DNA from 3 places in the Stenotrophomonas sp. KH_036_B genome. Region 1 is predicted to be linked to each of the others. Evidence: predicted binding sites of a transcription regulator. Region 1 holds the regulator's gene; each other region holds the start of a gene.
What was found. Region 1 encodes HrcA, which represses chaperone genes, less so after heat shock. Its sites were predicted from a motif close to TTNGCACTCNNNNNNNNNGAGTGCNAA; they were not measured.

Region 2: AC3ITN_RS17370 (co-chaperone GroES) is a predicted target of HrcA. The motif match lies at 3,049-3,075, and genes of this name have one in related genera.
Region 3: rpoH (RNA polymerase sigma factor RpoH) is a predicted target of HrcA. The motif match lies at 8,001-8,027, and genes of this name have one in related genera.

The regions. Positions count from the first base shown of each region.
Region 1 covers NZ_CM174491.1:1,786,641-1,797,304, forward strand. Annotated here, with positions in the region: gene AC3ITN_RS08270 (RnfH family protein) at 1-268, shown strand, start outside; gene AC3ITN_RS08275 (outer membrane protein assembly factor BamE) at 335-730, opposite strand; gene fur (ferric iron uptake transcriptional regulator) at 834-1,250, shown strand; gene AC3ITN_RS08285 (SGNH/GDSL hydrolase family protein) at 1,369-2,592, opposite strand; gene AC3ITN_RS08290 (LysR family transcriptional regulator) at 2,689-3,606, shown strand; gene recN (DNA repair protein RecN) at 3,706-5,370, opposite strand; gene hrcA (heat-inducible transcriptional repressor HrcA) at 5,524-6,591, shown strand; gene grpE (nucleotide exchange factor GrpE) at 6,674-7,189, shown strand; gene dnaK (molecular chaperone DnaK) at 7,317-9,251, shown strand; gene dnaJ (molecular chaperone DnaJ) at 9,371-10,504, shown strand.
Region 2 covers NZ_CM174491.1:3,901,576-3,912,239, forward strand. Annotated here, with positions in the region: gene AC3ITN_RS17360 (3-deoxy-7-phosphoheptulonate synthase) at 1-676, opposite strand, end outside; gene groL (chaperonin GroEL) at 975-2,624, opposite strand; gene AC3ITN_RS17370 (co-chaperone GroES) at 2,715-3,002, opposite strand; gene AC3ITN_RS17375 (endonuclease) at 3,305-5,095, shown strand; gene cutA (divalent-cation tolerance protein CutA) at 5,233-5,571, shown strand; gene AC3ITN_RS17385 (protein-disulfide reductase DsbD family protein) at 5,571-7,934, shown strand; gene AC3ITN_RS17390 (TlpA family protein disulfide reductase) at 7,931-8,521, shown strand; gene AC3ITN_RS17395 (excinuclease ABC subunit UvrA) at 8,555-10,664, opposite strand, start outside.
Region 3 covers NZ_CM174491.1:3,984,698-3,995,361, forward strand. Annotated here, with positions in the region: gene AC3ITN_RS17735 (tetratricopeptide repeat protein) at 1-2,464, opposite strand, end outside; gene purH (bifunctional phosphoribosylaminoimidazolecarboxamide formyltransferase/IMP cyclohydrolase) at 2,644-4,227, shown strand; gene rhuM (RhuM family protein) at 4,304-5,329, shown strand; gene purD (phosphoribosylamine--glycine ligase) at 5,380-6,666, shown strand; gene rpoH (RNA polymerase sigma factor RpoH) at 7,115-7,990, opposite strand; gene AC3ITN_RS17760 (TonB-dependent receptor) at 8,834-10,664, opposite strand, start outside.

The DNA.
Region 1 (10,664 bases):
GATCCGGGTCGAGGTAGTGCTGGCCTGGGCCGACCGCGCGCTGTCACGGCGGCTGGCGTTGGCCGATGGAGCGACCGTAGGCGAGGCCGTTGCCATGGCCGCCATCGATGGGGCACAGGACTGCCCGGCCGTCGCCGTACACGGTGTAGTGGCGAAGCCCGACCAGCCGCTCAGGGACGGTGACCGGATCGAGCTGCTGCGTCCGCTGCTGGCCGACCCGAAGGACAACCGCCGCCGACGCGCTCGCGCCGCGCCCCAGTCACGCTGAAGCGCAGCAACGATGAACGCGTCGCCACGCGCCCGGTCAATCAATGACCAGGCGGTAGGCTGCCCGTTACCGGCCGCGCTGCTTCTTCTTGTCCTTGGGCAGGTTGCGGCCGAACTGGCGCACCGTGTCCTTGGCCAGCGCCGCATCACGGTTCGGGAAGAACTCGCCTTCCCAGCGCGTGACCAGGTCGTTGTCGAAGAAGACCGTGAAGTTCTTCACCTCGGTGGTGCCGAGGCGGTTCACCCGCTCGCTGGCGGTGTAGTCCCAGCGCTGGGCATGGAACGGGTCGTCAATGGAGGGGGTGCCGAGCAGGGCGTTGACCTGCTGCTTGCTTTGGCCCACCTGCAGCTGACCGACGGCCTGCTCCCGGACCAGGTTGCCCTGGTAGATGGGTTGCTTATAGATGATGCCGCAGCCCGTGGTGGACAGGGCAACGGCGGCGACCAGCAGGAGATTGCGCATCGGGAATGGCGTTTGGGGAAATCGAGTCGATGATACACTCCTGCCGTGTCGCCGCGACCCAATCCGAGGCAGCTGGCGCTAAATCGCCAATGAACGGAGAACTATGGAAACCCACGACCTGCGTAAAGTCGGCCTGAAGGTGACCCATCCGCGGATGCGGATCCTTGCCCTGCTCGAGCAGCGCAATGCCGAGCACCACCAGCACCACATGACCGCCGAAGACATCTACCGCCAGCTCCTCGAGCATGGTGACGAGATCGGCCTGGCCACCGTGTACCGGGTGCTGACCCAGTTCGAGGCGGCCGGCCTGGTGCTCAAGCACAACTTCGAAGGCGGCCAGGCCGTCTACGAACTCGACCGTGGCGGTCACCACGACCACATGGTCGATGTCGATTCCGGCAAGATCATCGAGTTCGAAAGCCACGAGATCGAGGAGCTGCAGCGCAAGATCGCGGCGGATCACGGCTACGAGCTGGAAGAGCACTCGCTGGTGCTCTACGTGCGCAAGAAGCGCAAGTAACGGTATCGCCGTTACGGTAGGTCCTGACCGTTGGTCAGGACGTGATTGATACGATGCAGGACCTGACCGTTGGTGAGGACGGCATTGATACAGGAAACCCCGGCCCCGCCGGGGTTTTTCATTTCCCCAGCACCGTACGCTCCGCCGCCTCGGCCATCGCCGCGTTGCCGGCATCGCCGGGGTGCAGGTGGTCGCCGGAGTCGAACGCCGGCGCCAGGCGGGACGGGTCGGCCGGATCGCGCAGTGCGGCATCCAGATCGATCACCGCATCGAACGGGCTGCCCTCGCGCAGCCATGCATTGACCTGGCGGCGCAGGGCGTCCTTCCCGGGCTGGTAGTAGTCGTCCAGCGGCGTGCCCGGCAGGGCACCGGCGACGGGGGGCAGGGTCGCAGCGACGATCCGCACCCCATGCGCGTGGGCGCGCTCCACCAGTCGCCGATAGCCATCCTCCAGCTCGGTCAGCGACGGGCGCGCCTCCCCTCGGGCGAAGGCTGTCCCCGGCCAGCTGATGTCGTTGATGCCGATCAGCACCACCACGCTGGCCACGCCGGGTTGATCCAGCACGTCGCGCTGGAAGCGCGCGAGCGCCGACGCGCCCATGCCATCGCGCAGCAGGCGAGCGCCGGAGATGCCGGCATTGACCACGGCCACGCCGTGGGGGGCCAGCCGCGCGGCCAAGTGGTCGGTCCAGCGCTGGTCCCGATCGAGGCTGGCGGTGGCGCCGTCGGTGATCGAATCGCCGATGACCACCACGCTGCGTGCGGTTGCCGGGGCCTCGACGTCGATCCCGGACAGGAACAGCCGCGCGGTGGTGGAGCTGCTGCCGCGCAGCGCGACGGCTCCAGTCTGGTTGCCCGGCGCGATCGCGCTGGTCTGGCGCCCGTCCCAATGGAAGGTCTGAAGCGGCGTGCGCGCCGGCACATGGACGTCGACCTGCACGGCCTGCAGGTCGCGGGTGGGCAGGGCGAGTGGATCGCTCAGGCGTTCCTGCCCCGGTCCGATCACCGTGCCTGACTCCCCGTCGAAGGACAGCGCCAGGGCCGTCGTACCGCCATCGCCGGCCACGCTGGCCGCACCGATCCGCAGTGGCGCGGTGCCGTAGGCATTGCTCAGGCGCACCCGCAGGCGCGGGCCGCCCAGGCTGATCCGCGCGGTCTGGCGAAAGGTCTGGTCGTCCAGCACCTGGGGGATGCCGCTCGGAAACAGGAAGGCGTCTTCCCAGACCGGCTGCGGGCTGGCCTGCCAGCTGGCGACCCAGTGCGGGGGCACGGCGGCGGCCGTGGGCGCGACGACGGACAGGGTGAGCAGGGCGACGGTGGCAAGGCGGGTGAGTCGGTTCATGGGGAGATCCGGGGGAAGGGGATCGCCATCGTGCGCGGCGCTTGATCTGTGAACTAGACTGCCTGCGGACAATCATCTGTGAACTGGATTCATCCAATGTCGTCGCCTGACATCAACCGCTCCGGCCAGCTGGAAATCTTCGTCCGCGTCATTGAAGCCGGGAGCTTCTCGGCGGCGGCGCGCGCGCTGGACATGAGTCCCTCGGCGGTCAGCAAGCTGGTGGCCAGGCTCGAACAGCGCCTGGGAACGCGGTTGCTGCAACGCTCCACCCGTCAGCTGCAGCTCACCCCGGAAGGTTGCACGTTCTATGAGCGCGGGCTGCGCGTGCTGGCCGACCTGGACGAGGCGGAACGCTGCGCCGCCGCCCACGACGAACCCCGCGGGCGGTTGCGGGTGAATGCCAATGTCCCGTTCGGGCACCACTTCCTGCTGCCGTTGCTGCCGCAGTTCCTGGCCCGGCACCCGCAGGTGGGGGTCGACCTGGTGCTCACCGACGAGGTGATCGACCTTCTTGAACAGCGTACCGACGTGGCCGTGCGCGCCGGGCCGTTGAAGAATTCCAGCCTGGTGGCACGCCGCCTGGGCGCCAGCCGGATGATGATCGTGGCGGCGCCGGCGTATGCCGCCCGGCAGGGTCTGCCGCAGGACGCCGATGCGCTGCTGGCGCACAACCGGCTGGATATCGGGCATGCGCGCACGCAGACCGGCTGGCCGCTGCAGGTCAACGGCGAGCGGCGGGTGGTGCCGATTCAGGGCAATGCACGCGCCAGCGACGGTGAAGGGCTGCGCCGGTTGGTGCTTGGCGGGGTCGGCATGGCGCGTCTGGCCGCCTTCCAGGTCCAGGCCGATGTGGCGGCGGGGCGATTGCTGCCCGTGCTGGAGCAGGCCAATCCAGGCGATCTGGAGGAGGTGCACGCGGTGTTCGTGGGGCAGGGCGGCCCCCTGCCGTTGCGGGTGCGCGCGCTGTTGGATTTCCTGGTGGAACACGTGGATCTGGCCCGGCCGCTGGCGTGACCGCCATCGGTGGGTGTGCAAGGTTGGCAGGCACCCGCCGTAGGCAGGTACCCACCCTGGGTGGGTACGCCGCCAGGTACAGCCACGCGTGGCGTGGCGCTATGACTCCTGCAGCAGCTTGCGCGCCGCTGCGCGGGCTTCCTTGCTGACTTCCACGCCGCCCAGCATCCGCGCCAGTTCTTCCTCGCGGGCACGGGGGTCCAACTTCTCCACCGCGCTCTGGGTCATGCCGTCCACCGGTGCCTTGCTGACCCGGTAGTGCGCGTGCCCCTTGGACGCCACCTGCGGAAGGTGGGTGACGCACAGCACCTGGCGCTTCTCGCCCAGCGCACGCAGCGTCTGGCCGACGATGTCGGCGACGGCGCCGCCGATGCCGGAATCGACCTCATCGAAGACCATGGTCGGCACGGCGTCCAGGCCCAGCGCGGCAACCTCGATGGCCAGCGAAATGCGCGACAGTTCGCCACCGGAGGCCACCTTGCGCAAGGCGCGTGGCGGCTGCCCGGCATTGGCGGCGACCAGGAACTCGACCCGCTCGGCGCCATTCGGGTCCGGCTTGACCACCGCCTGCGGTTCGATATCGATCAGGAATTGACCGCCGCCCATGCCCAGCTCACCGATCAGGGTGGTGGTGGTGTCCGACAACGCCTTGGCCGCCTTCCGGCGACTGGCGCTGAGTACCTCGGCCACGGTCTTCCATTGGCCGGCGGCGCGGTCGATCTCGCCCGCCAAGGCCTGCAGGCGCTCATCGGCGCCGCGCAGCTGCTCGACTTCGGCGTCCATTGCATCGCGGTGTTCGCCCAGGGCCTCCATCGGCACCCGGTGCTTGCGGGCGAGATCGTGCAGGCGACCCAGCCGGCGCTCGATGTCCTCGAACTGCTCCGGGTCGGCATCCAGGTCGTCATGGACCCGGTCCAGCAGCGACAGTGCCTCGTCCAGCTGGATGGCGGCGCTGTCCAGCAGGGCATCGACCTCCACCAGGCGACCGTCGTGCTCGGCCACGCGGGCCAGGTCATGGCGGGTCTGCTGCAGCAGCTGCAGCACCGACACCTCATCGTCGCCGTTGAGCCGGCCAACGGCCACGTCGCAGGCGCTGATCAGCGCGCTGGCATGGGCCTGGCGGCGGTGGCTGTTGCCCAGGGTGGCGATCGAGGCCGGGTCCAGGTCCTCGCGCCGGAGCTCACCGAGCTGATGCTCCAGGTAGCCGATCCGGTCGCTGACATCGCCCTGGCGGGACAAGGCGTCGGCCTCATCGACCAGTGCCTGCCAGCGCGCCGCGGTCTGGCGGACCTGGGCGCGCTCGGTGTCATTACGGGCAAATGCATCCAGCAGCGAAAGCTGGGAGGGACGCGAGAGCAGTGCCTGCTGCTCGTGCTGGCCGTGAATCTCGACCAGCATGCTCGCCAGCTCGGTCAGCTGGGAGAGGGTGACCGGACGGCCATTGATGAAGGCGCGCGAGCCGCCGTCGGCGCGGATGATCCGGCGCAGCTGGCACTGTTCGTCGTCGTCCAGTTCATTTTCGCGCAGCCAGCGCCGGGCGGGGGCGTCGGCGGTAGGGGCGAATTCGGCCGACAGTTCGGCGCGCGCGGCGCCATGGCGGACCACGCCGCTGTCGGCGCGCAGGCCGGACAGGAAGCCCAGCGCGTCGACCATCAGCGACTTACCCGCGCCGGTCTCGCCCGAAACCACGGTCATACCCGGCCCGAACTCCAGTTCGGTGGCGCGGACAACGGCAAAATCTTTGATCGATAGATGTCTAAGCATGGTCTTCGGTTCTCAAGCCGCGCAACGCTAGCATGGGCGAGGGGCAGCTCCAATCGGGATGTGCCGCTCCGTCGCCGCGGATCGGCGTGAAGGGCTCACTTGCCAACGCCTGGCCCAGCCATTATCTAATGTGGCGTCTCACAGGCTGATTCCATGCATCCCTCCACGACCCAACTCGCTCCGCGCGCCCGCCACCTGCTGCGGACGCTGATCGCGCGCCACATCCAGGACGGCGAACCGGTCGGGTCGCAGACCCTGGCGCGGCTGGCCGGGCTGGATGTCAGCCCGGCCACCATCCGCAACATCCTCGGCGACCTGGAGGACCTGGGGCTGCTCAGTTCGGCGCATGTCTCGGCCGGGCGCGTGCCTACCGCGCACGGCTACCGGGTGTTCGTCGACAGCCTGGTCAAGATGCAGCCGCCCGGCGAAAGCGAGCTGAACCGGCTGCGCAGCGAGCTCTCCACCGGGGCCGGCACCCAGGCGCTGCTGGGCAGTGCGTCGGAGCTGCTGTCGGCGATGAGTCACTTCGTCGGCGTGGTCGGCGCACCACGACGCGAGCAGTTCGCCTTCCGCCACATCGATTTCGTGGCGCTGGACGCGCGCCGGGTGCTGGCCATCCTGGTGTTTGCCGACAACGAGGTGCAGAACCGGGTCATCGAGCCGCGCCGCAGCTGGGAACCGGCCGAGCTGGAGCAGGTCGCCAACTACCTCAACGCCCACTGCGCCGGCCGCCCGCTGGCCGAGATCCGTGCCCGCCTGCTGCTGGAGCTGCGCGATGCCCGTTCGGAAATGGAGCAGCTGCTGGCCCACAGCGTGGAACTGGCCGAGCAGGCCATGGCCCCGCCCGCCGATGACATGGTGCTGGCCGGGCAGACCCGGCTGATGGGGGTGCAGGACCTGTCCGACCTGGACCGCCTGCGCGAGCTGTTCGACGTGTTCGCCAGCAAGCGCGAGATACTGCAGTTGCTTGAGCGCACCATCCAGGCGCCCGGCGTGCGCATCTTCATCGGCGAGGAGACCGGCGTGATGCCGCTGGAGAACGTCTCGCTGGTCACCGCGCCGTATTCGGCCGGCGGCCAGGTACTGGGCGTGCTGGGCGTCATCGGGCCCAAGCGGATGGCCTACGACCGCATGATTCCGCTGGTGGAGGCCACCGCGCAGGTGCTCGGGGCGGCGCTGGATGCCCCCACCGGGGGCGGATTGTCCCGGGATCGCGCCTAAACGCGCCGCCAGCTCTTGAATCGGGTCCGGCCGCCCACATAGGGGTGGGTGGAGGCGGAGAGTCACCGCCAAGGATCCGGAAATGAACCAAGATCAGCCTGATATCGCATCCCAGAGCCCGGCCGGCGACGCCGCCCCGGGGGATTCCCTGCAGCAGCAGCTGGACGCCCTGCACAACGAGCTGGCCCTGCTCCGGTCCGAGTCGCTGCGCGAGCGCGCCGACCTGGACAACCAGCGCAAGCGCGTGGCCCGCGACGTCGAGCAGGCGCGCCGTTTCGCCAATGAGAAGCTGCTGGGCGAACTGCTGCCGGTGTTCGACAGCCTGGACGCCGGCCTTACTGCCGCTGGCGCCGAGGCCAGCCCGCTGCGCGACGGCCTGGAGCTGACCTACAAGCAGCTGCTCAAGGTCGCCGCCGAGAACGGCCTGCTTCTGCTCGACCCGACCGGCCAGCCCTTCAATCCCGAACACCACCAGGCCATCAGCCAGGTCGACGCGCCCGGCGCGGCGCCGGGCAGCGTGGTCCAGGTGTTCCAGAAGGGTTACGAGCTCAACGGTCGCCTGCTGCGCCCGGCGCTGGTCGTGGTTGCCCGCGATTGACCTGAACGCGTTCGGCCGCCATCGGACACAGCGTTCGATGGATGGCTTGAAAGTGTTCGCAGCGTCCCACACATCCCATTCATAACCCGGCAACTGCCGGATGTTCCCAACTTTCAGGAGTCTCCCCATGGGCAAGATCATTGGTATCGACCTCGGCACCACCAACTCGTGCGTGGCGATCATGGACGGCGGCAAGGCCCGCGTCATCGAAAATGCGGAAGGCGACCGCACCACGCCGTCCATCGTTGCCTTCACCAAGGACGGCGAAGTGCTGGTGGGTGCCTCGGCCAAGCGCCAGGCGGTCACCAATCCGAAGAACACCTTCTACGCCGTCAAGCGCCTGATCGGCCGCAAGTTCCAGGACGCTGAAGTCCAGAAGGACATCTCGCATGTGCCTTACAGCATCCTGGCCCACGACAACGGCGATGCCTGGGTGCAGAGCAGCGACGCCAAGAAGATGTCGCCGCAGGAAATCTCCGCCCACGTGCTGACGAAGATGAAGAGCACCGCAGAGGCGTTCCTCGGTGAGAAGGTCACGGAAGCGGTCATCACCGTGCCGGCCTACTTCAACGACAGCCAGCGCCAGGCGACCAAGGACGCCGGCCGCATCGCCGGCCTGGACGTCAAGCGCATCATCAACGAGCCGACCGCGGCCGCGCTGGCCTATGGCCTGGACAAGGCGGACAACAAGGATCGCAAGATCGTGGTGTACGACCTGGGCGGCGGTACGTTCGACGTGTCGGTGATCGAAATCGCCAACATCGACGGCGAGAAGCAGTTCGAAGTGCTGGCCACCAACGGTGACACCTTCCTGGGCGGCGAAGATTTCGACGCACGCGTCATCAACTACCTGGTGGAAGAGTTCAACAAGGACCAGGGCATCGACCTGCGCAACGATCCGCTGGCCCTGCAGCGCCTGAAGGACGCCGCCGAGCGCGCCAAGATCGAGCTGTCCACCAGCCAGCAGACCGAAGTGAACCTGCCGTACGTCACCGCCGATGCCTCCGGTCCGAAGCACCTGAACATCAAGCTGACCCGCGCCAAGCTGGAAGCGCTGGTCGAAGACCTGATCAAGCGGTCGATCGACCCGTGCCGCACCGCACTGAATGATGCGGGCCTGCGTTCGAGCGACATCAGCGACGTCATCCTGGTCGGTGGCCAGACCCGCATGCCGAAGGTGCAGCAGGCCGTCACCGAGTTCTTCGGCAAGGAACCGCGCAAGGACGTCAACCCGGACGAAGCCGTGGCACTGGGTGCGGCGATCCAGGGCGGCGTGCTGGGCGGCGACGTCAAGGACGTGCTGCTGCTGGACGTGACCCCGCTGTCGCTGGGTATCGAAACCATGGGCGGCGTGTTCACCAAGATCGTCGAGAAGAACACCACCATCCCGACGAAGGCCTCGCAGGTGTTCTCCACCGCCGAGGACAACCAGTCGGCCGTGACCGTGCACGTGCTGCAGGGTGAGCGCGAACAGGCCCGTTTCAACAAGTCGCTGGCCAAGTTCGACCTGTCCGGCATCGAGCCGGCCCCGCGCGGCCTGCCGCAGGTGGAAGTGTCCTTCGACATCGACGCCAACGGCATCCTGCACGTGTCGGCCAAGGACAAGAAGACCAACAAGGAACAGAAGGTCGAGATCAAGGCCGGTTCGGGTCTGTCCGAGGACGAGATCGCGCGCATGGTCGCCGACGCGGAAGCCAACCGCGAAGAAGACAAGAAGTTCCAGGAGCTGGTCCAGGCCCGCAACCAGGCTGACGCGCTGATCCACGGTACCCGTACCGCGATCAACGAGCACGGCAGCAAGGTCGGTGGCGATGTGATCGGCAAGGTCGAATCGGCCCTGGCCGATCTGGAAACCGCGATGAAGGGCGACGACAAGGTGCAGATTGAAGCCAAGTCGAAGGTGCTGGAAGAGGCCGGGCAGTCGCTGTTCGCCGCTTCGGCCGCGGCCGAGCAGGGCGCTGCCGCTCCGGGCGCCGATGCCGGTGCCGGCACGGGCAACGGTGCCCACGATGACGTGGTCGATGCCGAGTTCACCGAAGTCAAGGACGACAAGAAGTCCTGATCCGGACCAGACGCGGGACGTTGCGCAGGCAACGTCCCGTTGTCGTTTCCCCTAGTTCCTGACAACCGTACCGCGGTGTGTCGGGGGTGAATCCCGACTTCCGGATACCGATTCAAGCCATGAGCAAGCGCGACTACTACGAGGTGCTGGGCGTTTCCCGCACTGCGACCGAAGAAGAACTGAAAAAGTCCTATCGCCGTTGTGCGATGAAGTACCACCCGGACCGCAATCCGGGCGACAGTGCCGCCGAAGCCTCCTTCAAGGAGTGCAAGGAGGCCTACGAAACCCTGTCCGACGCCAACAAGCGCCGCATGTACGATGCCCACGGCCACGCTGCGTTCGAGCACGGCATGGGCGGTGGCGGTGGCGGTCCCGGTGGCCCGGACATGGGCGACATCTTCGGGGACATCTTCGGCAACATCTTCGGTGGTGGTGGTGGCGGCGGTCCGCGCCAGGCGCGTCGCGGTGCCGACATCGGCTACGTGATGGAGCTGGACCTGGAAGAGGCGGTGCGTGGCATCGAGCGCCGGATCGACATCCCGACCCTGGCCGAGTGCGACGACTGCCATGGCAGTGGTTCGGACGACGGCAAGGTCGAAACCTGCAGCGTGTGCCGTGGCCAGGGCCAGGTGCGCATCCAGCGCGGCATCTTCGCGATGCAGCAGGCCTGCCACAACTGCAACGGCCGCGGCCAGATCATCCAGAACCCCTGCAAGACCTGCCACGGCAACGGTCGCGTGGAGGAAGACAAGGTGTTGTCGGTGAAGGTGCCTGCGGGTGTCGATACCGGTGACCGCATCCGCCTGGCGGGCGAGGGTGAGGCCGGTCCGGCCGGCACGCCGCCGGGCGATCTGTACGTGGAAGTGCGCGTGCGCGAGCATGCGATCTTCCAGCGCGATGGCGACGACCTGCACTGCGAAGTGCCGATCCGTATCTCGCAGGCCGCGCTGGGTGACACCGTGCGCGTGGCCACGCTGGGTGGTTATGCGGAGATCCGCATTCCGGCCGAGACCCAGACCGGCAAGCTGTTCCGCATGCGCGGCAAGGGCGTGCGTTCGGTGCGCAGCCGCAGCGAAGGCGACCTGTACTGCCGCGTCGTGGTGGAGACTCCGGTCAACCTGACGGTCGAGCAGCGCAAGCTGCTGGAGCAGTTCGAGACCACCTTCACCGGCGAAGAAGCGCGCAAGCATTCGCCGAAGTCGGCGACCTTCATCGACGGGGTGAAGGGCTTCTGGGACCGGATGACGTCGTAAGTGGTTGGTTCCAACGATAACGAAAACGCCGGGCACGTCCCGGCGTTTTTTTTGGTTGTTTGCCTGATCGGGTGGAGCGCTTGAGCAGACGCGGCTGCCGGTGCGGCGAGCGCGGGGCCGCCTTTCCCTTGCCTGCGATTTTCCGTCCACAGCGGCTGCC
Region 2 (10,664 bases), 2.1 Mb from region 1:
TGCCAGCGGTGGCGACGATGGCGGTGTCGCCCTGCTTGGTCACCGACAGGAAGTGATGCGGGTTGGAGGCGGCGCCCACCGCATCGGCGGCGATCTTGATGTTGCCGTCCGTGCCGTTCTTGAACCCCACCGGGCACGACAGGCCCGACGCCAGTTCGCGGTGCACCTGGCTCTCGGTGGTACGTGCACCGATCGCGCCCCAGGCCACCAGGTCGGCGATGTACTGCGGCGAGATGACATCGAGGAATTCCACGCCGGCCGGCAGGCCGAGCTTGTTGATGTCGCGCAGCAGGCCGCGCGCAACACGCAGGCCCTTGTTGATCTGGAAGCTGCCATCCAGGTCCGGATCATTGATCAGGCCCTTCCAGCCCACGGTGGTGCGTGGCTTCTCGAAGTACACGCGCATGACGATTTCCAGCTCGTCCGCGTAGGCATCACGCAGCGGCTTGAGGCGCTGCGCGTACTCGATCGCGGCGACCGGATCGTGGATCGAACAAGGGCCGATCACCACGGCAAGGCGGTCGTCGCGACCGTGCAGGATCTCGTGCAGTGCCGCGCGGGACGCGCTGACCGTGGCCGATGCTTCATCGTCGCAGGGCAGCATGGAGAGCAGCTGCGCCGGCGGCGTGAGCGGCTCGATGTTTCGGATGCGAAGGTCGTCGGTGTGGGGGGGCATGGGGGGGTGTCTCCTGGAAGGTAGGGGTCCCCAGCGCGGCGGCAACAAAAAAGCCGCCAGGTGCGCTGGCGGCTTTCGGGAATGCGTCTGAAGGTTTCTTCAGGGTGAACGCATGCCTTCCTCCGCCGGTGGCTTCGGAAAGTAATACCAAAAGTAGGAATTGGCGTGGCGTGCGTTCATTGGAGAGTATTGATAACACAGGGGTTTGGGACTGCCAACTGTTTCATTCGCAACTGCGCAACAAAAAACCCCGCCTTTCAGCGGGGTTCTTCGTTTGCAGTGCGACAGGTGCGGGGACTTAGAAGTCCATGCCGCCCATGCCACCCATACCGCCCATGCCGCCGCCTGCTGCGCCGGCGCCGTCATCCTTCTTCGGCGCTTCAGCCACCATCGCTTCGGTGGTGATCATCAGGCCGGCGATCGAGGCCGCGTTCTGCAGTGCCGAACGGGTGACCTTGGTCGGGTCCAGGATGCCGAAGGCCAGCATGTCGCCGAACTCGCCGGTGGCGGCGTTGTAGCCGAAGCTGCCGGTGCCTTCCTTGACCTTGTTGACGATCACGGACGGCTCTTCGCCGGCATTGGCGACGATTTCGCGCAGCGGAGCTTCCATCGCGCGCAGGGCGATCTGGATGCCATGGTTCTGGTCTTCGTTGTTGCCCTTCAGGTCACCCAGCGCGCTGACGGCACGCACCAGCGCGACGCCGCCGCCCGGAACCACGCCTTCTTCAACGGCCGCACGGGTAGCGTGCAGGGCGTCGTCGACGCGGTCCTTCTTTTCCTTCATTTCGATTTCGGTCGAAGCACCGACCTTGATCACGGCAACACCGCCGGCCAGCTTGGCCACGCGTTCCTGCAGCTTCTCACGGTCGTAATCGGACGAGGTCTCTTCGATCTGCGCCTTGATCTGGGTGACGCGCGATGCGATGGCATCCTGCTCGCCGGCACCGTCGATGATGATGGTGTTTTCCTTCGAGACCTGGACCTTCTTCGCACGACCCAGGTCGGTCAGGGTGGCCTTTTCCAGCGACAGGCCGACTTCTTCGGAAATCACGGTGCCGCTGGTCAGCACGGCCATGTCCTGCAGCATCGCCTTGCGACGATCGCCGAAGCCCGGTGCCTTGACCGCCACGACCTTCACGATGCCACGGATGGTGTTGACCACCAGGGTGGCCAGCGCTTCGCCTTCGACTTCTTCAGCGACGATCAGCAGCGGCTTGCCGGCCTTGGCCACGCCTTCCAGCACGGGCAGCAGGTCGCGGACGTTGGAGATCTTCTTGTCGTACAGCAGGATGAACGGGTCATCCAGGTCGGCGGTCTGCGCCTGCTGGTTGTTGACGAAGTACGGCGAGAGGTAGCCGCGGTCGAACTGCATGCCCTCCACGACGTCCAGCTCGTTTTCCAGGCCCGAGCCTTCTTCAACGGTGATGACGCCTTCCTTGCCAACCTTCTTCATCGCTTCGGCGATGATGTTGCCGATCGACTCGTCCGAGTTGGCCGAGATCGTGCCGACCTGGGCAATGGCCTTGTCGTCAGCGGTGGGCTGGGAGATGTTCTTCAGCTCGGCAACGGCGGCCACGACGGCCTTGTCGATACCACGCTTGAGGTCCATCGGGTTCATGCCGGCAGCAACGGCCTTGGCGCCTTCGCGGATCAGGGCCTGGGCCAGCACGGTGGCGGTGGTGGTGCCGTCGCCGGCGTCGTCGTTGGTACGCGACGCGACTTCCTTCACCATTTGCGCGCCCATGTTCTCGAACTTGTCAGCCAGCTCGATTTCCTTGGCGACGGACACGCCGTCCTTGGTGATGGTCGGGGCGCCGAAGCTCTTTTCGAGCACGACGTTGCGGCCCTTCGGGCCCAGGGTAGCCTTGACGGCATTGGCGAGAATGTTGACGCCGCGCACCATGCGCGAACGTGCGTCTTCACCGAAACGAATTTCCTTGGCAGCCATTAGCGTTTACCTTTTCTGTAGAGCCGGACGATGCCCGGCTGATCAATGTTGGGGACACGAAACGCCGGGCCAGGCCCGGCGGCGCCAAACTCAGCCGACGATGGCGAGGATGTCGTCTTCGCGCAGGACCTTGTATTCCACGCCTTCGCTCTTGTAGCTGCTGCCGGCGTACTGGCCGTAGATGACCTTGTCGCCCACCTTCAGGGCCGGCGCGCGGACGCTGCCGTTGTCCAGCGGCTTGCCGGTGCCCACGGCCACGACTTCACCCTTGGTCGACTTTTCCTTGGCGGAGTCGGGGATGAAGATACCGCCGGCGGAAACTTCATCGGCTTCGATCGGCTTGACCACGACGCGGTCGTGAAGCGGCTTGATGCTCATGTGGGGCCTCTTAAGTTGTTGATTGGGCTGAAAAAGTCCGGCGATATTAGCACTCACCCAGGGTGACTGCCAGCAACGCTCGTGAAAAAACCCGCCAGTGCGGGACAAGGCAGAGATGGTGCTGCCCCGCGCCCTTTCAAGGGGCCTGCCGGGAATTTGTGAGGCGCGACCTGTCCCCGCCATTCATCCGCCAAAATCTTGACGCACGTCCCAGTGTTGAGTGCCGATCACGACATATCGATAGATGTGTCATCTGGATTGACTAGATTCACGCGGCAAATCCCAATCACAAGGAGCCGTAGATGAGGTTGCTCACACCGCTGTCGCTGGGGTGCCTGCTGGCATTGGCTGCCAGTTCCGCCCAGGCCGAAGTCTTCATCAATGAACTGCACTACGACGACAACACCCCCGCCGGGGACGTAGGCGAGGCCATCGAGGTGGTCGCCACCGGGGGCGAGGACCTCAGCAGCTACCGCCTGTACCTGTACAACGGCAGCACGCCGTCGGCAGCCACGGTCTATGCCAACAACCCGGTCCCGGCCGGCACCGCCGCCAGCTGCGGCAAGGCCAGCATCGCCACCGTCACCTACCCCACCAATGGCCTGCAGAACGGGTCCAACGACGGTATCGCGCTGGTCGACGCCAGCGGCAAGGTGGTCCAGTTCATCAGCTACGAAGGCACCATCACCGCCTCCGGGGGCCCCGCCGCCGGGCTGACCAGCCAGAACATCCCGGTCAGCGAGAGCAACAGCACCGCCCCGGGCACCTCCCTGCAGCTCACCGGCAGCGGCAGCCAGTACAGCCACTTCACCTGGGCCGGCTCGGCCGCGCAGACCTTCGGCACCTGCAACAACGGCCAGACCTTCAGCGGCGGCGGCAGCACCGGACCGAACACCCCGCCCTCGGTCAGCACCACCACCCCCGAACAGGGTGCCACCACCTTCCCGGCCGCCGCCGACCTCGCGGTGACCTTCAGCGAGACCGTCACCGTCACCAGCGGCGCGTTCACGCTGAGCTGCGGCCAGTCCGGCACGGTCCCGCTCACTCATGCCAGCAGCGGTACCCGCTTCACCCTGTCCACCAACACCGCACTGGTGGCCGGTGAAGCGTGCCGGTTCGACATCCGCGCCGCCCGCATCAAGGACGCCCAGGGCGCACGCCCGGCCGCCGACACCCGTATCGCCTTCACCGTGGCCAGCGGCGGGACCGATCCCGGCCCGGGCCCCGATCCGGATCCGGGCACCTACTACTCCAGGGTCAACACCTCCAGCCCCAGCCAGCTGCGCTGCTCGCTGCACGCCACCATCAAGGGCCACACCTCCTACCCCTACAGCGGTTCGGGCACCAGCACCTGGACCATCCTGGAGATCGCCGACGAGGACCCCAACAACAGCGGCCGCATCCTGGACGCCTACCGCAACCGCAGCTACGCCAAGGTCAGTGACCGCGCGGGCACCGGCAGCGGGCTCACCTACAACCGCGAGCACACCTGGCCCAACTCGCTGGGCTTTGCCAGCACCACCGGCGACAAGGGCCTGCCGTACGCGCCCTACACCGACACCCACATGCTGTACCTGACCGATGCGCAGTGGAACGCGGACCGCGGCAACAAGCCGTTCGCCAAGTGCGACAGCAACTGCGGCGAGCGCGCCACCGAGGCCAACAACGGCCAGGGCGGTGGCAGCGGCGGCTATCCGGGCAACTCCAACTGGGTGCGCACCCCGGACGGCAATACCGGAACGTTCGAGGTGTGGGGCCGTCGCAAGGGCGATATGGCGCGTGCGGTGATGTACATGGCCATCCGTTATGAAGGCGGCAAGGACGCGGCCACCGGCCAGTCCGAACCGGACCTGGAGCTGACCGACGACCGCAGCAGGATCGTCAAGACCTCCGCCTCGCCGGCGTACATGGGCCTGCTCTCGACCCTGATCGACTGGCACCTGTCGGACCCGCCGGATGCGGCCGAACGCGCCCGCAACGAGGTGATCTACAGCTTCCAGGGCAACCGCAACCCGTTCATCGACCACCCCGAGTGGGCTACCCCTGGCCTGTTCACCTCGGCGCAGCCGGCTACCTGCCAGTTGGCGAATTGAGGTAGTCGTCGGTGGTGCCGGCCAACGGCGGGCACCACCGGGTTTGCCTGGAGCCGGCCAGCGGCCGGCACTACCAGGTCTGGGATGCCGGCCGGTTCCGTTGGGACCGGCCGGCATCCGCATTACAATCGGCGGTCATGCCTACCGCTGATCCCGTATTCATTCTTTTGACCACCTGCCCCGACGCGGCGACCGCCGCGCGGCTGGCACATGCGTTGGTCGAAGAGCGCCTGGCCGCCTGCGTGACCCGCCTTGACGGCGCGCACTCGACCTACCGCTGGCACGGCGAGGTCACCGAGGACCACGAGGTCCAACTGCTGATCAAGACCACCGGCAGCCGTCTCGACGCCGCCATCGCGCGCGTGCAGGCGCTGCATCCGTATGAACTCCCCGAGTGCATCGCGGTCGAAACCCGCGCCGGCCTGCCGGCGTACCTGGATTGGATTCGGGCGCAGACCCGTGAGGAAACTGATTGATGTCGCTGCTTCGTCGCATTGCCGCGCTGTGTGCGCTGTTCGTGGTGTCCCTCCCGGCGCTGGCCGTCAGTGAAAAAGACCTGCTGCCCGTGGACGAGGCGTTCGGGCTGACCGCGCAGGCGCGCGACCGCGACCGCATCGAGGTCAGCTGGAAGATCGCGCCGGGGTATTACCTCTACCGTCATCGCACCACGGTGAAGTCCGATGCCGGCTTCAGCGCCGAGGCGCTGCAGATGCCGGCCGGCAAGAAACACCACGACGATTTCTTCGGCGAGGTCGAAACCTACCGTGACCGCCTGGTCGCCGTGCTGCCGGGCAAGGCCGCGGACGATGCCGGCACGGTCACGTTGGAAGTGCGCTACCAGGGCTGCGCCGATGCCGGCGTGTGCTACCCGCCGCAGAAGCGCAGCGTGCAGGTGAAGCTGCCCGGCGGCACCGCACGTGGCGACAGCGCCGTGGTGCCGGCCGTCAGCAGCGGCGCGGCGTCTCCGTTCAACAACCCGCTGGCCGGCAACACCGCCTCCAGTGGGCTGCGCCTGCCCGGTGCGGCGAGCACCCAGTCGCTGCCGCTGCCGTCCGAACGCGCGTTCGGCTTCGACGCCATCGTCGGCGACGGCAATACCGTGCTGCTGCGCTTCAGCCCAGCGCCAGGCTATTACCTGTACCGCGATCGCACCACGCTGAAGCTGGAAGGCGCGGCAGGCATCCGTGCAGACAAACCGCTGTGGCCGGCCGCCAGCGCGCATCGCGACGAACACTTCGGCGATGTGTCGGTGTACTTCGACCAGGTGGACGTGAAGCTGCCGCTGCGCCGCAGCCGCGCCGAGGCCGCCGAGGCGACCCTGGTGATCACGTTCCAGGGCTGCCAGACCGATGGCATCTGCTACCCGCCGATGACGCGGCGGGTGAAGCTGGCACTGCCGGCCGGCAAGATCAACGCCAGTGCCGATGAAGTGGCGCGCCGCAGCGAGGTGATCGCCCCGCTGCCCACGCGCGAAAAGCGTGCGCAGGCCCGCGACGCCACAGGCATCGCGACCCAGCCGATGCTGATCCGCCCGAACGAACCGGCGCTGGCCCCGACCGATGTCGGCAGTGCCGATGCCACCGCAGGCAACGCGCAGCGCACCCGCCCGCCCGGCACCGAAGCGGCCCCGACCACGCTGGTGGCTGCACTGCTGCTGGCGCTGGCGGCCGGCCTGATCCTCAACCTGATGCCGTGCGTGCTGCCGATCCTGTCGCTGAAGGTACTGGGCGTGGCGCAGAGCGGCGAGAGCCGCCAGCGCGCGCGCAGCCATGCGCTCTGGTACACCGCCGGCGTGCTGGTGGCGTTCGCCGCGATCGGTGCGCTGGTGCTGGCCCTGCGCGCCGCCGGCCAGGCGGCGGGTTGGGGCTTCCAGCTGCAGCACCCGTGGTTCATCGCGGCGCTGGTGTACCTGATGTTCACCGTGGGCCTGAGCCTGTCCGGCGTGTTCACGCTGGGCGGCAGCCTGGGCGGCGTGGGCCAGTCCCTGGCGTCGCGTTCGGGACCGGTCGGCGACTTCTTCACCGGCGTGCTCGCCTGCGTGGTGGCCAGCCCGTGCGTGGCACCGTTCATGGGGGTGCCGCTGGCGTATGCGTTCACCGCGCCCGCGTTGCCGGCCATGCTGGTGTTCCTGGTGCTGGGCCTCGGCCTGGCGCTGCCGTTCCTGCTGATCGGCTTCGTGCCTTCACTGGCCAGGCGCCTGCCGCGACCCGGCGCGTGGATGGAAACACTGAAGCAGGTGCTGGCCTTCCCGATGTATGCCACCGCACTGTGGCTGCTGTGGGTGTTGGGCAAGCAGCGCGGCGTGGATGCCATGGCGCTGGTACTGGGCGGGCTGGTGGTACTGGGCCTGGCGCTGTGGTGGTTCGAGCGCAGCCGCTGGCGCAGCCAGCGCGTCGGCGCACTGCTGTCCAGCCTGCTGCTGCTGGGCGCACTGGTGCCGGTGTGGGGCGTTACGCGTATCGAGGCGCCGGCCAAGGCCGCGCTCAGCGCCACCGACAACGTGGTGGCCTATTCGCCGCAGATGCTGGACCGGCTGCGCCAGGACAACCGCGTGGTGTTCGTCAACATGACCGCCGACTGGTGCGTGACCTGCAAGGCCAACGAACGCGCGGTGCTGGGCACGCACGCGTTCCAGGACACCCTGCGCCGCACCAACGCGGTGTACATGCGGGGCGACTACACCAACGTGGACCCGGAGATCACCGCGTTCCTGGATGAGCACAAGGCGGTCGGCGTGCCGCTGTACGTGGTGTACGGCCCGGGCGCACCGCCCACCGTGCTGCCCACCGTGCTGACCCAGGCAATCGTCGAAGAAGCCCTGCTGCGCACCGCACGATGAGCGCGCCGCCGCCCCGCATCTCGTTGATGGCCGTGGCGGCCGTTGCGGCGGTGCTGGGACTGGTCGCTGGCGTGTACTACGTCGCGCGTACGCCGCAGGACCTGCGTTTTCCCGCCGTGGACCGCCCTGCGGCGGTGCCGGCGAAGCCGGGTGAAGCGATGCCGGCGATCACACTGCCGGACGTGGATGGAACGCCGGTGGTTTTCACCCGCTTCCGCGGCCGCCCGCTGCTGATCAACGTGTGGGCCAGCTGGTGCGGCCCGTGCGTGGAGGAAATGCCGATGCTGGCCGCATTCGCCGCGGCGCAGCCGGCCGACGGCGTGCAGGTGGTGGGGTTGGCCATCGATACGCCAGACGGCGTGCGCGACTTCCTTGATCGCGTACCGGTGAAGTACCCCATCGTGGTCGAACAGCCGGCGCCCGACGATGCCAGCGTTCGCCTGGGCAATGGGCAGGGGCTGCTGCCGTACACGGTGCTGGTGGGTGCGGACGGAACGATCGTCAAGCAGAAGCTGGGGCCGTTCGCGCCGGGAGAAATCGAACGGTGGGTGGGCGGTACCGACCAACGGTCGGTACCTACGCGGTAGCTGCCCACCGTTGGTGGGTACGGGCGCCGGGGATCACGCGAAAAACCGCCGCAGATATCCAGCCGTCTTCCCCCCCGTCGAGCGGCTCACCTGCTCCGGCGTCCCGGCCGCCACGATCCGGCCACCCTCTTCACCGGCGCCCGGCCCCACATCGATCACCCAGTCCGCATCGGCCACGGTGCGCAGGTCGTGCTCGACCACCACCACTGTATTGCCCGCCTCCACCAGCCCGTGCAGCTGCGCCATCAGCTTGTCCACGTCGGCCGGGTGCAGCCCGGTGGTCGGCTCATCAAGCACGTACAGGCTGTTGCCCTGCTGGCTGCGCTGCAGCTCCGTGGCCAGCTTGATGCGCTGCGCTTCGCCACCCGACAACTCGGTGGCCGGCTGGCCCAGCCGCAGGTAGCCCAGGCCGATGTCGCGCAGCAGTTGCAATGGACGCTGCACCACCGTTTCATCGGCAAAGAACGCCAGCGCCTCGTCCACCGTCATCGCCAGCACCTGGGCGATGTTGCGGCCATTCCATTCCACCTCCAGCGTCTTGGCGTTGTAGCGCTGCCCGTGGCAGGTGGGGCACGGCGCGTAGACGCTGGGCATGAACAGCAGTTCCACATGCACGAAGCCTTCGCCCTCGCAGGTTTCGCAGCGGCCCTGGGCAACGTTGAAGGAGAAGCGGCTGGCGCTGTAACGCCGTGCCTTGGCCATGCGGGTGCCCGCGAACAGCTTGCGCACGTGGTCGAACAGGCCGGTATAGGTGGCCAGGTTGGAACGCGGCGTGCGGCCGATCGGCTTCTGGTCCACGTTCACCAGCCGCCGGATCGCGGTGTGCCCGGCATGCAGACGGCCGCGCGTGCGCTCGATGCGGCTCGGCTGCGGCAGCTCGTCGTCCACCTCGGCAACGACCGGTTCGTGGCCGAGGTGTTCGCCCACCAGTTCCACCAGCGCCTGGCTCACCAGGCTGGATTTGCCCGAGCCGGAGACGCCCGTGACCGCACAGAACGCGCCGAGCGGGAAGCGCGCATCCAGCCCATGCAGGTTGTTGCGGTGGATCCCGCGCAGCTCCAGCCAGCCCGATGGCGTGCGCGGGGTGCGCCGCGCAACGGTGGCATCGGCGAACAGGTAGGCGGCCGTGGCCGATGCCTTGATGCCGCGCAGGCCTTCCGGCGGGCCGCTGTAGAGCACCTGCCCACCGTGCTGGCCCGCGCCGGGCCCCACGTCCACCAGCCAGTCGGCACGGCGCAGCATCTCAAGATCGTGCTCGACCACGAACAACGTATTGCCACCGGCCTTGAGCTGGTCCAGCGCGTGGTACAGCGCCTCGCCATCGGCCGGGTGCAGGCCCGCCGTGGGCTCGTCGAGCACGTACACCACGCCGAACAGACTGGAGCGGATCTGCGTGGCCAGCCGCAGCCGCTGCAGCTCCCCTGGCGACAACGTGGGCGTGGCACGGTCCATCGACAGGTAGCCCAGGCCCAACGCCTGCAGCGTGCCGATGCGCTCGACCAGATCGTGGGCAATGCGCTGGGCAGCGATGCGCTTCTCCTGGGACAGGTCCGGGGTGCGGCGTACATCGCTGCTGCCGGTGTGCGCATGGCCGCCGCCGGCGACGCGCTGCTGGTCGGCCTTGCGACCGGCGGCACGGCTGCGGGTGGCGCGTGCGGCGGGTGCGTCGAAGCGGCCTGCCGCCGCCGGGCGCAGCACCTCGGCCATCGCCGCCAGCGACAGCTGCGACAGCGCGCCGATATCCAGCCCGGCAAACGTCACCGCCAGCGACGCACGCTTGAGCCGCTTGCCATCGCACACCGGGCACACGGTACCCACCATGTAGCGCGCCACGCGCTTCTTCATCATGGCGCTCTGGGTGGTGGCGAAGGTATGCAGCACGTAGCGCCGCGCACCGCTGAAGGTGCCCATGTAACTGGGTTCTTCCTTGCGACGCAGCGCGGCGCGGGTCTCGGCCGGGGTGAAACCGGCGTACACCGGCGCCACCGGCTGTTCTTCGGTGAACAGGATCCAGTCGCGCTGCTTCTTCGGCAGGTCGCGCCAGGGAATGTCCACGTCGTAGCCCAGCGTGACCAGGATGTCGCGCTGGTTCTGGCCGTGCCAGGCGGGCGGCCATGCCGCGATGGCGCGCTCGCGGATGCTC
Region 3 (10,664 bases), 2.2 Mb from region 1:
GCGTGGGCAGTTCGTCGGCCAGCCGGTAGCGGCCGTTGAAGCGCTGGCCGAACTGCTGCTTCAACCGGGCCAGGTGGGTGGGGTCACTGTCCAGCATCGCGCAGGCCAGCAGCCCCATCCAGCCATCCACTTCGTCCGGCTCACGGGTGAAGGCCTGCTCGAACAGCTGCCGGGCATCCTGCGGGCGGCCCAGGTCCAGCAGCATGAAGCCGTAGTTGCGCTGCGCCTCGATGTTGTCCGGCTGCGCCTGCAGCAGCTGCTGCATGTGGGTGGTCGCCTCGCCGGTGCGCCCCAGGTGGAACAGCAGGTAGCCGGCATGCTCCAGCTGCGCCGGGTCCGGCTGCGCCTGCGGCGGTTGCGCGCGTTGCAGTGCGTCCAGGCGGGTCCACGCGGCGTCGAAGTCGGGCCTTGCCGCTGCCGGGTCGCCCGCCGACAACGCCATCCCGGCACGGTTGAACCAGGGCCGGTAGTCGTCGGGTGATTCGTCGATGGCGGCCTGCAACGCAGCGCGTGCGGCGCTTGCATCGCCGCTGTCGGCCAGGGCGCTGGCCAGGTTCAGATGGATGCTCATGCGCCGCTCGCGCTGTTCGTCGGCGTCCACCTCCGGGTCCATCTGCAGCTGCAGCGCGGTGCGGTATTCCTGCACCGCCTTGCGCGGCGCGTTGAGCTGCTGCAGGTACAGGTTGCCCAGGTTGAAGTGGGCGTCCAGGCGCTTGGGCTGCAGCCGCATGGCGTCGCGGTAGGCGTCCACCGCCTGCGCATGCTGCCCGCTGTCGCCCAGCGCATTGGCAAGGTTGAGGCGCAGGCCGTAGTTGTCCGGGAAGCGCGCCACGCCCGTGGCCGCCACCACCGCCGCTTCACGGGTGTCGCCCAGCTCCAGCAGCATCGCCGTGTAGTTGATGAAGGCATCGGGCGCGACGTTGCCGGGCAGTTTCACCAGTTGGGCATAGTAGCGGCGCGCCGTGTCGGTCTGGCCGGTGCGGCTGTAGTGGCGGGCCACGCGCTGCTGGATGTCCAGATTGCCCGGCTCCAGCTGTGCGGCCCGCAGCAGATCCTTTTCGGCCGCGCTGTCGTCGCCGAGCGCGTGCAGCACGTCGGCGCGGTTGACCAGGCCGATGCTCTTCAGCGGTGCGCGTTTGATGTAGTCGTTGAGGGTATCGAGCGCACGCTGGTGCTGCCCCAGCCTGGCCTGCATCACGCCGAGGTTGAGCCATGCGGTGTCCAGGCCCGGATCGAGACGCACCGCCTGTGCGAACAGATCGGCGGCAGCCTGCCACTTCGATGCCTTGGCCTGTACCAGCCCCTGGTTGAAGAGCAGCTGCGCCTGGTTTTCGGCGGGCAGCGCGGCGGCCTGCGCCGCGGCGGCGGCAGCGCCCTTGCCGGTCCGCTGCAGCAGCGACAGCCGGTTGGTCAGCACCTGCGGGTTGGCAGGCTCCTTCAGCAGCGCCCGGTCGTAGGCCGCCACCGCTTCGCGGGTTCGGCCCAGCCGGTCTTCGGCCACGCCGATGTTGAGCCAGTTCGCGGCATCGTCCTTGCCCAGTGCCAAGGCCGCCTTGAAGTCCTCCAGTGCGCCGGCCGCGTCGCCCATGTCCAGCCGGGTCACGCCGCGGTTGTACGGGTACTGCGCTTCCTTCGGGTCCAACCGCATGGCCTGGGCATCGTCGGCCAGCGATTGGCTGGACCGGCCCAGCGCGTGCTGCGCCATGGCGCGATTGCCGTAGTAGCCGGCGACCTTCGGCGACTGCGCGATGGCCTGGTCCAGCAGTTCCACCGCGCGGCGCGGCTGGCCCAGGTGGACGTACGCCTGCGCGGCGTGGAACGGAATGTCCGCCTCCTGCCCGGTGCCTTCAGGGTCGTCGCGGTACGCCGCTTCGTACGCGGTATGGACCTCGATCATGCGGGCGTTGTCGTGCGCTTGGTTGAGCAGGAACAGGTAATTGCGGAACAGGCTGCTGGTATGCCCGCCGGCCTGCAGGGCGGCGGCGTAGTCCGACAGCGCGCCCTGCGTGTCGCCCTGCTTCGCCCGGGCGGTGCCACGCAGCTGCAGGGCTTCGGCATCGTCCGGGGCAAGCTGCAGCGCCTGCGCGGCGGCCGCCAGCACGCCGGCGTTGTCGTCCGTGGCACCGGCGATGTACGCCTTCAGCCGATACAGGCTGCCCTGGCGCGGGTCCAAGGCGATCGCCGCATCAATCCGCTGCCGGGCCAGCGCCCAGTCCTCGTCCTGGTAGGCGGCGTAGGCCTGCTGCTCCAGGTCGTCGCTGCTGGACCCGTTGTCGTCGGCGGGGTCGTCAGCCCCCCGTTCGGGCGCCGGCGAGGCGGTCCTGGCCGCCACCGCCACATCCACCACCACGGCCGTCGCGTCCACCGCCGCACGGGCCGCGTCCTGGGCCTGCGCGGCGGTACCGAAGGCGGCGCACGCCACGACGCTGGCAAGCAGCCGCACATTCCATGTTGCTGTCGACACGATGAAGACCTGCAGATCCTTGGCTGAACGCGCAGCCTACCCCAGCACCCCGGGCTTGCGGTGGTCCGACGGATGTGCCGGATCCGGTCGCCAGGGGCAATATCGCCGGTGCGGCGCCCGCCACCGGCCCCCACCGCCTACAATATTGGCCCCGCTCCGCTGCCGATTGCCCTGTCCCCATGACTGCTGATCTGTTGCCCGTTCGCCGGGCCCTCCTGTCCGTCTCCGACAAAACCGGTCTGATCGACCTGGCCCGTGCCCTTGCCGCCCGCAACGTGGAGCTGCTGTCCACCGGCGGCACCGCCAAGGCGATCCGCGAGGCCGCCCTGCCGGTCAAGGACGTGTCCGACGTCACCGGCTTCCCGGAAATGATGGACGGCCGGGTCAAGACCCTGCACCCGCTGGTGCATGGCGGCCTGCTTGGCCGCGCCGGGCTGGACGAGGCGGTGATGGCCGAACACGGCATCGGTGCGATCGACCTGCTGGTGCTGAACCTGTACCCGTTCGAGTCGGTCACCGCCAAGGCGGACTGCACGCTGGAAGACGCGGTGGAAAACATCGATATCGGCGGCCCGGCCATGCTGCGCTCGGCGGCCAAGAACTTCGCCCGCGTCACGGTGGCCACCGACCCGGCGCAGTACGCCGAGCTGCTGGCCGAGCTCGATGCCAACGACGGCAAGCTCTCCGCTGCGAAGCGGTTCGCGTTCTCGGTGGCCGCGTTCAACCGCGTGGCGCAGTACGACGCGGCGATCAGCAACTACCTCTCGGCCGTGACCGCCAGCGATGCCGCCGTGCCGGTGCGCACCGAGTTCCCGGCGCAGCTCACGTCCAGCGTGGTGAAGGTGATGGACCTGCGCTACGGCGAGAACCCCCACCAGGCTGGTGCGTTCTACCGCGACCTGTACCCGGTGCCGGGCACGCTGGCCACGTTCCAGCAGCTGCAGGGCAAGGAGCTGAGCTACAACAACCTGGCCGACGCCGACGCCGCATGGGAATGCGTGCGCCAGTTCGATGCGCCGGCCTGCGTGATCGTCAAGCATGCCAATCCGTGCGGTGTGGCCGTGGGTGCCGGTAACGGCGATGCCTACGAGCTGGCCTACGCGACCGACCCGACCAGCGCCTTCGGCGGCATCATCGCCTTCAACACGCCGCTGGACGCCGCCACCGCCAAGGTGATCCTGGACCGCCAGTTCGTGGAAGTGCTGATCGCCCCGGATTACGAGCCGGCCGCGCTGGAGTACGCGCAGAAGAAGGCCAACGTGCGCGTGCTGCGCATTCCGCATGGCGAAGGCCGCAACAGCTACGACACCAAGCGGATTGGTTCTGGCCTGCTGGTGCAGAGCGCGGACAACCGCGGCATGACCCGCGATGAACTCAAGGTGGTCAGCAGGCTGGCCCCGACCGAGAAGCAGTTCGCCGACCTGCTGTTCGCCTGGAACGTGGCCAAGTTCGTGAAGTCCAACGCGATCGTCTACGCGAAGGACAACCGCACCATCGGTGTGGGCGCCGGCCAGATGAGCCGGGTGTACTCGGCCCGCATCGCCGGCATCAAGGCCGCCGACGCGAACCTGGTGGTGGAAGGCTCGGTGATGGCCTCCGACGCGTTCTTCCCGTTCCGCGACGGCATCGACGCCGCCGCCGCCGCCGGCATCAAGGCGGTGATCCAGCCGGGCGGTTCGATGCGCGATGCGGAAGTGATTGCCGCCGCCGACGAGCACGGCCTGGCCATGGTGTTTACCGGCGTGCGTCACTTCCGGCATTGATCGTTGGGCGTAAGGTGGGTGCCGACAGGGCGTCGGCACCAACCGGCGGTTCTTGACCTGAGCTAAGGGTGATCGCATGACGGACAACCACGGCGAGCTGATTCTGTACCGCACCGAAGACGGGCGGACGGACGTTCATCTGCGCGCCGAGGGGGGGACCGTCTGGCTGACGCAGGGTGAGATGGCTGAGCTGTTTGATACGACGAAGCAGAACATCAGCCTGCATGTCCGCAATGTATTCGCCGAGCAAGAGCTGTCCGAGGAAGCAGTAGTCAAGCAACACTTGACAACTGCTTCTGACGGAAAACGCTATAAAACAATGAGTTACCGTCTGGATCTGATCCTGGCGATTGGTTTCAGGGTGCGTTCCCCTCGAGGCGTGCAGTTCAGACGCTGGGCAGGATCCGCATTGGCGGAGTATCTGGTCAAAGGCTTCCTGCTCAACGACGAGCGGCTCAAGGACGCCGAACGCGCAGACTATTTCAAAGAGCTGCTTCGCCGCATCCGCGACATCCGCAGTTCGGAGAAGCGGTTCTACCAGACGCTGCGCGACCTGTTCAAACTCAGCAGCAGCGATTACGACGGTACGGCCGCGACCGCCAAGACCTTCTTCGCCACCATCCAGAATAAGCTGGTCTATGCCATCACTGGCTGCACTGCCGCGCAGTTGATCGTTGAGCGTGCCGATCCCGGCGCGGCCCAGCTGGGCTTGACGAACTGGTCGGGCGACAAACCCCGCAAGTCCGACGCAGTAGTGTCCAAGAACTATCTGTCGCAGCCAGAACTCGAACAGCTCAACCGGCTGGTCACGATGTTCCTCGACTTTGCCGAAGATCGCGCCGAGCGCCGCATCGAAACCCGCATGGCCGATTGGATCAAGCAGACCGACCGTTTTCTGGACTTCAACGAACGCGCCATTCTCGACGGCCCAGGACGCGTTTCGAACCAGCAGATGGAAGCGATCATCACCGAGCGCTACAAAGCGTTCGATGCGTCGCGCCGTGCACAGGAGAAGCTTGCCGCGGATTCGGACGCCGAGCTCGACATGCAACTGCTGCAGGCCGAAGCAAAGCGCCTGACTTCCCGTGAACAACCCGTCTGACACCCGGTCTCACCACCACTTTTTCTTACTGTTACCCAGGATCGCCCTCAATGAAAATCCTCGTCATCGGCTCCGGCGGCCGTGAACATGCCCTGGCCTGGAAGCTGGCCCAGTCGTCCCGCGTTACCGAGGTGCTGGTTGCGCCGGGCAATGCAGGCACCGCTACCGAGGCGGGCTGCCGCAACGTGCCGGTCAAGGTCACCGATCTGGATGGGCTGCTGGCGCTGGTGCAGGCCGAAGGCGTCGAGCTGACCGTGGTGGGCCCGGAAGTGCCGCTGGTGGCCGGCGTGGTCGATCGCTTCCGTGCGGCCGGGCACCGCATCTTCGGGCCGACCGCCGCGGCGGCACAGCTGGAGGGCAGCAAGGCCTACGCCAAGGACTTCCTGGCCCGCCACAACATTCCCACCGCGTTCTATGCGGTGCACACGGAGGTGGACGCGGCGCTGGCCTACCTCCGCGAGAAGGGCGCACCGATCGTGGTCAAGGCCGATGGCCTGGCCGCCGGCAAGGGCGTGATCGTGGCGATGACGCAGCAGGAAGCCGAAGACGCGGTGCGCGACATGCTGTCGGGCAATGCGTTCGGCGATGCGGGCGCGCGCGTGGTGATCGAAGAGTTCCTGGACGGCGAAGAAGCCAGCTTCATTTCCATGGTGGATGGCACCACCGCGCTGCCGATGGCCACTTCGCAGGACCACAAGCGCGTGGGCGACGCGGACACCGGCCCGAACACGGGCGGCATGGGCGCTTATTCGCCGGCACCGGTGGTGACCGACGAGGTGCATGCCCGCGTGATGCGCGAGGTGGTGAACCCCACCGTGCAGGGCATGATTGCCGATGGCATTCCGTTCACCGGCTTCCTCTATGCGGGCCTGATGATCGATGCCAGCGGCGCGCCGAAGGTGATCGAATTCAACGTGCGCTTCGGCGACCCGGAAACCCAGCCGGTGATGCTGCGCCTGCAGTCGGACCTGGTGGAGCTGGTGGAAGCGGCCATCGATGAACGCCTGGACAGCGTGCAGGCGCAGTGGGACCCGCGTCCATCGCTGGGCGTGGTGATGGCGGCGGCGCCGTACCCGGAGACCCCGATCACCGGCGATGTGATCCAGGGGCTGGATCAGGTGCCCGCCACGGCCAAGGTGTTCCATGCGGGCACTACGCTGGATGCGCAGGGCCAGGTGCTCACCGCCGGCGGCCGCGTGCTGTGTGTGGCGGCGCTGGGCGACAGCGTGGGCGATGCGCAGGCCAATGCGTATGCGGGTGTGGCGAAGATCTCGTGGGAACACGAGTTCCATCGCAACGACATCGGCTGGCGCGCGATTGCGCGCGAGAAGGCGTAGGAACCAACATACAGCGAGCCCGATGGGTTAACCGATGGGGTCACCACCTGGGTAACCGACGGGTTGACCGACTGGGTTGACCGACTGGGTTGACCGACTGGGTAACCGACTTGGTTAACCGACTGGGTAGAGCCGACTGTTAGTCGGCTGCCGTAGGCGCGAACGTGTCAGGACACCCAGCAAGAGCAGCCGACTAACAGTCGGCTCTACCCAGTCGGCGCATCCCAGTCGGTGCATCGCGTTCGGCGCATCGCGGTCGGTGCATCCCGGTCGGTGCATCGCGTTCGGCGCATCGCGGTCGGTGCATCCCAGTCCGTGCATCCCGGTCGGTGCATCGCGGTCGGTACATCGCGTTCGGTGCATCGCGGTCGGTACATCCCAGCCGGTGCATCCCGGCAACAAAAAACCCGGCGATGCCGGGTTTTTTGCTGGACACATGGCCACCGGGTTACGCGGTGAACAGCGCCTTCATCTTCTTCAGCGCGTTCGCCTCGACCTGGCGGATACGCTCGGCCGACACGCCGTACTCATCCGCAAGCTCCTGCAGCGTGACCTTGCTGTCCGCGTCCAGCCAGCGACGACGGATGATGTCGCGCGAGCGGGCGTCCAGTTCGGCCAGGCCTTCGCGCAGCAGTTGCAGCTGGTTGTCTTCGCTGTCGGCGCGCTCGTAGGCCATGGACGGATCTTCGTCCTGTGCCATCAGGTAGGCGGCCGGCGACGGCGGTGCACGCTCTTCGTCCTCATCGGCGGGCGCGTCGAAACCGATATCGCGACCGGACAGACGCGACTCCATTTCAAGCACTTCACGTTCGGAGACGTTGAGATCCTTGGCGACCGCGCTGACTTCAGCCGCGTTCATCCAGCCCAGGCGGGTCTTGGACTTGCGCAGGTTGAAGAACAGCTTGCGCTGCGCCTTGGTCGTGGCGACCTTGACGATGCGCCAGTTCTTCAGGATGAACTCGTGCATCTCGGCACGGATCCAATGCACGGCGAACGACACCAGGCGCACGCCCATTTCCGGGTCGAAGCGCTTCACGGCCTTCATCAGGCCGATGTTGCCTTCCTGGATAAGGTCGCCCAGCGCGAGGCCGTAGCCGTTGTAGCCACGGGCAACGTGCACCACAAAGCGCAGGTGGGAATGGACCAGTTCGCGCGCGGCGTCCAGGTCCTGGTCGTCGCGGAAGCGGCGCGCCAGGTCCTGCTCGTCATCGACCGTCAACACCGGGATCTGGTGCACGGCGCCGATGTAGGCGTCCAGCGAACCGAGCGCACTGGGAATCGGAAGATTGTTTGCCACAAGGGCAGTAGACATGTTCTGGCTCATAGTCGTCATCTTAGCAGTCCCGGATTTGGACTGCTAAAGGGTTAAAAAGTTCCAGCATCCCATCAGTGCAACGCTGGCGCAGATCACACCTATAACGTACCGCGAAATGGTGACAGTGGCGAGTTTCCCGCCGGGCCAACAATTCCATTGCAATTCAATAACATATCGTGCAAAACGTCATGGCCGTGTGGTTTTGGGCTGGACAATCCCAGATCGCCGGGCCCATTCAGCATGAAAACGTTGCCAGGCATTCAGCCCTGCGGCCCCGCCGACATGAACGATGGCCCAAACAAGGGGCCTGCGGCCCCCAGCCAGGCGTGGCCAGGCTCTATCCAGCAGGTGTCCGATCTGCCCGGTGATCCGCCAGCCACGCAGGGCGTGGCTCTACCCCGCAGAAGCAAAGCCAAACCAACCGAAGCAAGAGCGGAATGCCCCGTAGCCAGCCACGCAGGGCGTGGCTCTACCCCGCGGAAGCAAAGCCAAACCAACCGAAGCAAGAGCGAAATGCCCGGTAGCCAGCCACGCAGGGCGTGGCTCTACCCCAGCGGAAGCAAAGCCAAACCAACCGAAGCAAGAGCGAAATGCCCGGTAGCCAGCCACGCAGGGCGTGGCTCTACCCCGCAGAAGCAAAGCCAAACCAACCGAAGCAAGAGCGAAATGCCCCGTAGCCAGCCACGCAGGGCGTGGCTCTACCCCGCGGAAGCAAAACCAAACCAACCGAAGCAGAAGCGAAATGCCCGGTAGTGCCACGCCCTGCGTGGCAGGCCCGACAATGACGAAGGAGGTGCTTCGCACGCCAGACAATAACGAAGCCAACGGCCGGCAACCCCGACAAAACCAGATCTAATAATACCCAGCCATATTCAAGAAGAACCCCTGCTGGTCATACCGCAGCTCGGTCATGTCATCACTGAACTCGGTGAAGTTGTACCCCACCCCGACCTTGAAGTTCTCACCCACCCGGCGGTCCACACCCAGCAGCCAGCCCTTGCGGATGCCGCCGTCGCGCACCTTCAACCAGCGGTGCTCGGCCAGGCCTTCCCATTGTGCGAACAGGCGGTAGCGCAACTGCAGCGCGGCGAAGTCGGCGCGGCTGTCCAGCCAGGCTCCCTCGCCTCGCCCGGTGCGGTAGTCGCCCCAGCGCGATGCCAGCTTCGCAGCCAGTTCCCAACGCACGCCGATCTGGCGGATGCCTTCCAGCGACAGCACCTGCGAGCGCTGGTCATACAGGTTGCCGCCTTCCTGGCCCAGCGATGCCACGTCATAAAGATAGGTGTACTTGCCGAAGCCCGCCCAGCGCGTGTTGTCATGCGGTCGCCAGGCGAAGCCGACGTTGGTCTCCACCAGTTTGGCGTCGGCCACCGGATTGATGCGGTCGTCGGTGTCGGCGTAGTTGGCACGCAGGGCGAAGCGCCAGTCTTCGTTGAGCTTGTACAACAGGCGGTTGGTGGTGACCCACTGTTCGCGCTGCTCCGCGCCGCTGTCGTGGCGATATTCCAGCTTGCTGCTCCACTGCGTCACCGCGTCGGTGCGGCCGCCGCTGACGCTGTAGGCGCGGCGGTCGATGCGGCCTGCGGTGGAGTCCAGCTGGCCGTCCATGAGGGTGAAGCCCAGGTTCCAGCCCTGCGCGGGATAGAAGTCCATGCCGAAGGTGTGCACCAGGCCGGCGCTGTCCTGGCGGCGGTCCTTCAGGTACTGGCTCTCGTTGTAGACATTGACCTGGTTGCTCAACCGCCAGCGCTGGCCCACGGTCCAGCCGCTCTGCAGGCCGGTGTCGAACAGCGGGTCGGTGCCGGTGCGGTCGGTGCTGTAGCTGTAACTGCCGTACAGGCTGTGGTCGGCGGCCATGCGGTACTCCGCGTCGACCTTGGCTCCGTTGCCACGACTGCCGCTGCTGACTTCCGCACCCACGCTGCTGCGGTCGCCGAACAGATAGCGCGCGCCAAGCGTCAGCAGGTCGTTCTTCTCGTAGGCGCCGCCATCATCGTCCAGGGTCACCTGGCCGGTGCTGTACAGCTCCCACGAGGAACCGAAGCGCTGGCGGTAGCCGATGGCGGCGAGCAGTGCATCCACGTCCTGCAGCTCCTGCTCCTCGCGCACGCGGCGCAGCTCACCGGTGAGCTGGCCATCGTTGCCCAGCCGCCATTCGGCCGTGAGCTGGCTCTGCTCCAGCGCCAGTTCGCCCTGTTCGGTGCGGGTATGCCGGCCATACAGGCTGAAGTCGTCATTCAGATAGCCAAGGAACTCCGCGCCATATTCCTGGATCGGCTGGCCGGTGTCCTGGCGCGCCACCGAGAAGCCTGCGTCCACGTCGCGCCACCAGGCGCCCAGGCTCCAGTCCTGGCTCGTCCACCCCAGTTCACGCAGGTTGGCACGCGCTTCCACCGCGCTGGCCGTGCCGGAGCGACGGCCTTCGTATGGATTGCGGCGGATGAAGCTGAGGCCGCCGTTGTCCGAATAGAACACCGGCGCAGCGGTGGCGTCCGTGCGGGTCTGTTCCATCTTCAGATAGGTGCCGCGACCTGCCTGCAGGGTGAGGTCAGCACCCTTGAGGCTGTAGTTGTCGCCGCTGCGGTTCTCGTCGATCCAGGTACCGCCAATGGCCACGTGGTCGCCCAGCCATTGCCGGCCGCGCGCACCGTAGGTGACGTCATCGCTGCTGAAGCCCAGCGGC